Regions from separate parts of the Salinivibrio sp. MA351 genome, predicted to be linked through region 1. Evidence: predicted binding sites of a transcription regulator. Region 1 holds the regulator's gene; the other holds the start of a gene.
The links. The regulator CRP, encoded in region 1, controls carbon source genes, mostly activating them, when cyclic AMP is high. The targets are predictions, from matches to a motif close to TGTGANNNNNNTCACA.
Positions count from the first base shown of each region.

Region 2: a site for CRP is predicted at 2,120-2,135, ahead of BZG78_RS08455 (NupC/NupG family nucleoside CNT transporter). Genes of this name have one in related genera too.

Region 1 is NZ_MUFG01000003.1:31,068-34,493, forward strand. It holds gene BZG78_RS02645 (YheU family protein) at 73-291, shown strand; gene BZG78_RS02650 (phosphoribulokinase) at 348-1,217, shown strand; gene crp (cAMP-activated global transcriptional regulator CRP) at 1,467-2,099, shown strand; gene BZG78_RS02660 (DUF1338 domain-containing protein) at 2,218-3,009, opposite strand; gene astD (succinylglutamate-semialdehyde dehydrogenase) at 3,020-3,426, opposite strand, start outside.
Region 2 is NZ_MUFG01000012.1:54,562-57,987, forward strand. It holds gene yjjG (pyrimidine 5'-nucleotidase) at 32-703, opposite strand; gene BZG78_RS08455 (NupC/NupG family nucleoside CNT transporter) at 826-2,049, opposite strand; gene BZG78_RS08460 (BCCT family transporter) at 2,660-3,426, shown strand, end outside.

The DNA.
Region 1 (3,426 bases):
GCGAGCTGATTCACAATATCAGCATCAAGCACCCTAACGTCTCAGCCATAAATCAACAAAAGGTGATGTAGTATGATGGTTCCTTGGCAATCGGTCCCTGAGGAAACACTGACTCGTTTAATCGAGCACTTTGTGTTACGGGAAGGAACCGATTATGGTGAGCAGGAAGTCAGCTTTGCACAAAAAGTGGCGGATGTTCGCCAACAACTGCAATCCGGCGACGCCGTGATTGTGTATTCTGAGTTGCACGAGACAGTGGATATTCGTCGTAAAGAAGCACTCAGATCTTAGCATCGCTGTACGCAATAAACAGCGATACACATTCAGACTGAATGACAGGGCGCGTCATGTCGGCTAAACATCCAATCATCGCGGTCACCGGCTCTTCAGGAGCAGGGACCACCACCACGTCCGAAGCATTCCGTAAGATGTTCCAGATGATGAACATCAAAGCGGCGTGGCTAGAAGGGGACAGTTTCCATCGCTTTACGCGACCGGAAATGGACGTCGAGATCCGTAAAGCACGTGAGCAAGGACGGCACATTAGTTACTTTGGCCCCACCGCCAATGATTTTCCGCGATTAGAGCAGTTTTTCCGTGAGTACGGTGAACTCGGCACAGGCAAATATCGCCGCTACTTGCATACCTTTGATGAAGCGGTGCCCTACAATCAAATGCCAGGGACCTTCACACCATGGCAGGATTTACCCGACAATACCAACGTACTATTTTACGAAGGCTTGCACGGCGGTGTGGTTGATGGTGAGGTCAATGTCGCCCAACATGTCGACCTATTGATTGGTATGGTCCCAATCGTCAACCTTGAGTGGATTCAGAAGTTTGTCCGCGATACCCGCGATAGGGGCCACTCACGCGAAGCGGTCACCGACTCGATTGTGCGGTCGATGGACGATTATTTGCATTATATTACGCCGCAATTCTCACGCACTCACATTAACTTTCAACGGGTGCCGACGGTCGATACCTCCAACCCACTGAACGCCAAAGGCATTCCTTCGTTGGATGAGAGCTTTGTGGTGATCCGCTTTCGAGGGATGAAAAACGTCGACTTCCCTTATCTGCTGCAAATGATCACGGGGTCTTTTATGTCACGGCATAATACACTCGTCGTGCCAGGCGGTAAGATGGGCTTTGCGATGGAACTTATCATCCGTCCATTGATTCAGCAGCTAATCGAAAAAGGCAAGATTGGCTAGGGCGTAGCGCATCTATCGTGTATTACTTCTCAAGCCGTGATCTTAGCCACGTTTTTGCCAGATTTTTAGGCGGTTGGCCTAGATCAAAATCAAGAAATTGCTAACAAAAAAAGATACACTCTTGTTAACATACAGTGAGCTTGTAGCCCGCGCCCAGACTTCGTATTCTGTGCATAGATCTGGTGGGTTACCCCTCAGACAAAGATAGGACGTTGTTGCCGGGCAACACATGCAGAGGAAATAAGTTATATGGTTCCAGGAAAACCTCAAACAGACCCTACACTCGAGTGGTTCCTTTCACATTGTCACATCCACAAGTATCCGTCTAAAAGCACGCTGATTCATGCAGGCGAAAAAGCGGAGACCTTGTATTACATCGTGAAAGGGTCTGTCGCCGTTCTAATCAAAGATGAAGAAGGCAAGGAAATGATCCTGTCTTATCTTAACCAAGGTGATTTCATCGGTGAGCTAGGCCTTTTCGAAGATGATCAGGAGCGTACCGCTTGGGTTCGGGCTAAGTCTCCTTGTGAAGTGGCAGAAATCTCATTCAAAAAGTTCCGCCAACTGATCCAGGTTAACCCCGATATATTGATGCGTTTGTCCTCACAAATGGCGCGCCGTTTGCAAGTGACCAGCCAAAAAGTGGGGGATCTTGCCTTCCTGGACGTCACGGGCCGTATTGCGCAAACCTTGTTGAATTTAGCGAAGCAACCCGATGCCATGACGCACCCTGATGGCATGCAAATTAAGATCACACGTCAAGAAATTGGCCAAATCGTTGGCTGCTCGCGTGAAACCGTGGGACGTATTCTTAAAATGCTGGAAGAGCAAAATCTTATTTCAGCCCATGGTAAAACCATCGTGGTATACGGTACCCGCTAATCACAGCGCTCTCTGTATTCCCAACCGACGCCCTGGCGTCGGTTTTTCTTTTTAAAACAAAAAAAAGGAAGAGCGAACTCTTCCTTAACCGTTTAGGCCTCGTTATATCCACTATTTGTTAGTGCGTGCTCTCAAAAATTTTATCCGCTGAAGCGGCAACAAACCCCTGGTACAACTCACCGTTGGGCAACACATAACGCTTAGCAAACTCATAAAACCCACCTGGAATGGTTTGCGTGCCATCAGAGAAAACAACAGGGACACGGTCAGCCATGGTGGAGGATTGCTCCAGATAAACGGATGCGTCCCCTTTTACTTCCCCACCCGCTTCGTTAATTGCAAAGCCATTGTCTCGCAGCTTTTGATTAACCGATTGGCAATGATCATGAGCCTTTAACTGATTGACACTCACTGTGAAATGATTCGCGCCATAACCGTGCGCGGCTACCCAGGACGCGTATTCACTCTCCTCAGCAAGCGCTTGATAGGTGGCGCTATCGATGTCCCAAAGCCGCCCCTGATGAAGAAAATCGCTCCCTGTTAGTGACGACGCATCGACTTGTGCCACCAGCTTGTGAACAATGGCTTGCAGCGCAGGCGAGCATTGCTCGACCATCAATTCACTGATAAACACTTTCGGCATCAAAGGATCGGGGTGCTCGAAATGGCAGGCATTGAGCTTTTTCGCTTCAAAGGTATAGTCCCCTTTTTGCTGATAGCCTAGCGCCAGGAAGGGGCGCGCCAAGACCTCAAGCCCAACCTTGGGCAAACCAAATGTCCGCAAGGCAATATGATCATTGATTAAAGGCTGCCCTTCTTCGAGCAAGGCATGTACCTGATGTGCCGATGGGCAAAGACGGTTAATATAGTCTTGCCATAATTTATCGAATAACGCTTGGCCACTGTCCATGTTGGTCTCCTTAATCTTGTTGAGTCGGAATACCGGGGGCGAACGTCTCAGGCAGTACCACCTGATCCCCTTCCATTGATGCCATGGGATAAGCGCAATAATCGGCGGCATAGTAAGCGCTTGGACGTAAATTACCCGACGCACCTGGCCCGCCAAATGGCGCATCACCGCTTGCCCCTGTCAACTGACGATTACGATTCACAATCCCTGCGCGAATATGATCGAGGAAGTATTGCCATTCGCCCTCGTCTTCACTGATAAGGCCTGCCGACAAACCATAGCGGGTATCATTCGCCTTCGTGATCGCATCAGCCATATCCTGATAGCGCTGCACTTGTAGTAGCGGACCGAAATACTCTTCGTCGGGTAACGCTTGAATGCCACTCACATCTAAAATCCCTGGAGAAATCACCGCAT
Region 2 (3,426 bases), on a different contig from region 1:
CCACAACCACGTTTTTAGAGCAACCACGTTTTCAGATCAACCATGCTTTTAGATCAAAAAGTGACTCGACTTGATGGGTTGGCGTAATGCCTGCTGGTGACGGTGTGTTATCGCTATTAAGCCAGCATGTATCAATCCCTGCACGCATGCCACCCAGCACATCAGAATGTGGATTATCGCCAACCATTAAGATTTTGTCCTTGGGGGGATTTCCCATTTTTTCAAAGGCATGTTCAAAGATCCGAGGGTCCGGCTTGGCTATGCCCACTTGCTCGGATATCACTAAGGTTGAAATCGCAGACTTCAACCCGGTTCTTTCTAGGCGGATATCTTGGAGAGCGGTAAATCCGTTAGTAATGATACCAATATGTGCATGTGGCTTGATCGCACTAATAAGCTCGCGCGCGCCTGGCAGTGGTTCGCAAATCTCAGCCATTGCATCTAAAAAACCCTGGTTCAATGTTGCAGGCGCCACGTTAAGACGCTCTCCCCAACGCGTAAAACGCTCGGTTTGTAGCGTATGAGCATCAATTTCACCATCTTGATATTGTACCCACAAAGGCTTGTTTAGCTCTGAGTATTCCGCAAACGCGTGATGGTCAAAATTGACATTGTAGCGCGAAAACATACGTTGTAGTCCCGCAAAGGCATCGAAGTGAAACAGGGTTTCATCCGCATCAAAAAGCACCCAAGGATATCGCATCGATTTAACTCTCTTAATGTAAAGTGAAAGAGTGTAACAGACCCAGAGGTTTGCTAGCGAGCCTCCACAAGCGACTCACCGTCCATGGTGATAAATAACGAAAACACAAAGCAATGTTGCTATTAAAGGGAGAGGTATAGCCCTGCCAAGGTGGCACTCATGAGGTTGGCTAAGGTTGCGGCAAGAATGGCGCGCATGCCTAATTTGGCGATATCACCGCGGCGCTCTGGGACAATGCCGCCCAAGCCACCCATTAACATTGCTATTGAGGTGAGGTTGGCAAAGCCACATAACGCAAACGTAACAATGGCTTGGCTATGGGGAGAGAGCGCCCCTTTTAGGTTCATAAAATCCGCAAACGCCACAAATTCATTCACAGCAATTTTCTTACCAATCAAGGTGCCTGCTGTCATCGCCTCTTGCCAGGGAATGCCAATCAGCCAAGCCACTGGTGCAAATAGGTAGCCGAATAGCCACTCAAGGCTTAGTTGCGGCAAGTTTAAAATAGGCCCCAGTTTCCCTAACCCACCATTAATCAGCGCAATCATACTGATCACGGCGAGTAAGCTGGCCCCCACGGCCATCGCAATTTGTAAGCCACTCAAGGCGCCTTGCGTGCCAGCATCAATCACATTCACTGGTTTATCTTGATCGTCTTCGAGCGCTTGGTGTTGAGCATGATTCATGGGGGATTCGGTCTGCGGTACCATTATTTTGGCCATCATTAACCCAGCAGGTGCCGACATAAACGCAGCCGCGATCAGGTATTTCATCTCTACCCCCAAGCCTGCGTAACCCACCATGGTGCCGCCGGCGACTGAGGCGAGCCCGCCTACCATAACAGCAAACAGCTCGGAGCGAGTCATGGTAGAAAGAAAAGGTTTTACAACCAACGGCGCTTCAACGGAGCCAACAAAGATATTGGCCGTGGCAGACATGGACTCAGTGCGAGAAGTGCCAAGTACGCGGCGCAATAAGCCACCAATGAGGCGAATGATCCAAGTCATGACCCCAATGTGGTAAAGCACAGCGATCAGTGCAGAGAAAAAAACGATGGTGGGAAGTACATTAAAAGCGAAAATAAAACCAAGTTTAAACTTAGCCAGATCACCAAACAGAAATTCAGCGCCAATATCGCCAAAACTAATAATCGCCGACACGGCTTCTGATGCGTTAGCTAGAATACGCTGACCAAGCGGAACAGAGATGATAAAGCCAGCAAAGACGATTTGTATTAGGAACGCACCTCCCACTGTGCGCCAATTAATCGCGGAGCGATTTTCCGAAAAGACAACCGCGATAAGGAAGAGGACACTAATCCCCAAAAGGCCAATGCCAAACTGCATGATGTTGCTCCGCAAACGTTAAACTTAGGATGGGAAACGATTGCGGCGGTATTGTACGCGATTTTAATAATGTGACAAGAGTCACTTTTTGTCCTATTTGTGTTCATTTAATTGCATTTGTGTCTATATTGATAAAAGGTGTGTTGTGGCTCGTAAATGATGCGTGACATCTTGGTTATAAAAGGTGTCGAGACGGGTTCTTCCTATCAGCATTGTGAGTGAAGATTGCGTTGCATCAAAAGTGTTGATGGTGACTGTGTCTATTTTTCATGGGCATCTAGAATAAAACCCGGCTATGATTCGAATAGGCCAAGGATAGTGCTATTTCCTTAGCGACACGATTATTTATAGTTCTGAAATAAAGAGTTCAAATAACTCGCTGAGCGAGTAAGGACGCGGGATTCGGGCTGATTTTTTCTTAGTGGGTGGTCACAAAATGAACATTTAGTTAGGCCCCTAATTAAAAAATTTTCGAGATGTGTTAATGTAGCCGACTGTGTGGTGATGACTGATCTTTTATTGATGTTAAAGATGGCTTAAACATCAATAAATAATGAGCTCGCTACCAACACTCACAGGCTTCCGAATAAACGGACTAAGGAGTTAACTCGTGAGCGATAAAAGCCATGAAGATATGATGACACCAGACGGGAAGGTTAACCCGATCGATACTGACTATCAGGTCGGTCAGGATAACGTAGCGCTGAAACTCGGCCCGTTTGGTTTTGATATTCATAACCGAGTATTTATGATTTCCGGGCTGTCAATTTTGGCCTTCATTTTTGTCACCTTGGCATTTCAAAACCAAATCGGTCCTGTTTTTGGGGATTTGCGTGGATGGCTAACCTCAAATCTAGACTGGTTCTTCCTTTCTGCAGGTAATATTTTTGTTGTTGCTTGTCTAGTGCTGGTTGTGTCACCACTGGGTAAAGTTCGATTGGGTGGTACTGAGGCAAAACCGGATTACGGCTATCCTGGCTGGTTCGCGATGCTTTTTGCGGCCGGTATGGGCATTGGCTTGATGTTCTATGGCGTGTCTGAACCATTGACGCACTTCCAAACCGCGTTAGGTGGAACGGCAACCGGTGCTGACGGCCTTCGTACTGACTGGGCGCCTTTAGGGGCGGCAGCCGGGGATACTGAAGCTGCCCGTCGCCTAGGTATGTCTGCGACTATTTTCCACTGGGGCTTACACCCATGGGCGATTTACGCGGTATTGGCTCTAGGCTTGGCACTGTTTGCGTATAACAAAGGCTTGCCTTTGACCATGCGTTCTGTGTTCTACCCACTGTTCGGTGAACGTGTTTGGGGTTGGACAGGGCACGTGATTGACATTCTCGCAATCATTGCGACCTTGTTTGGTCTTGCCACCTCGCT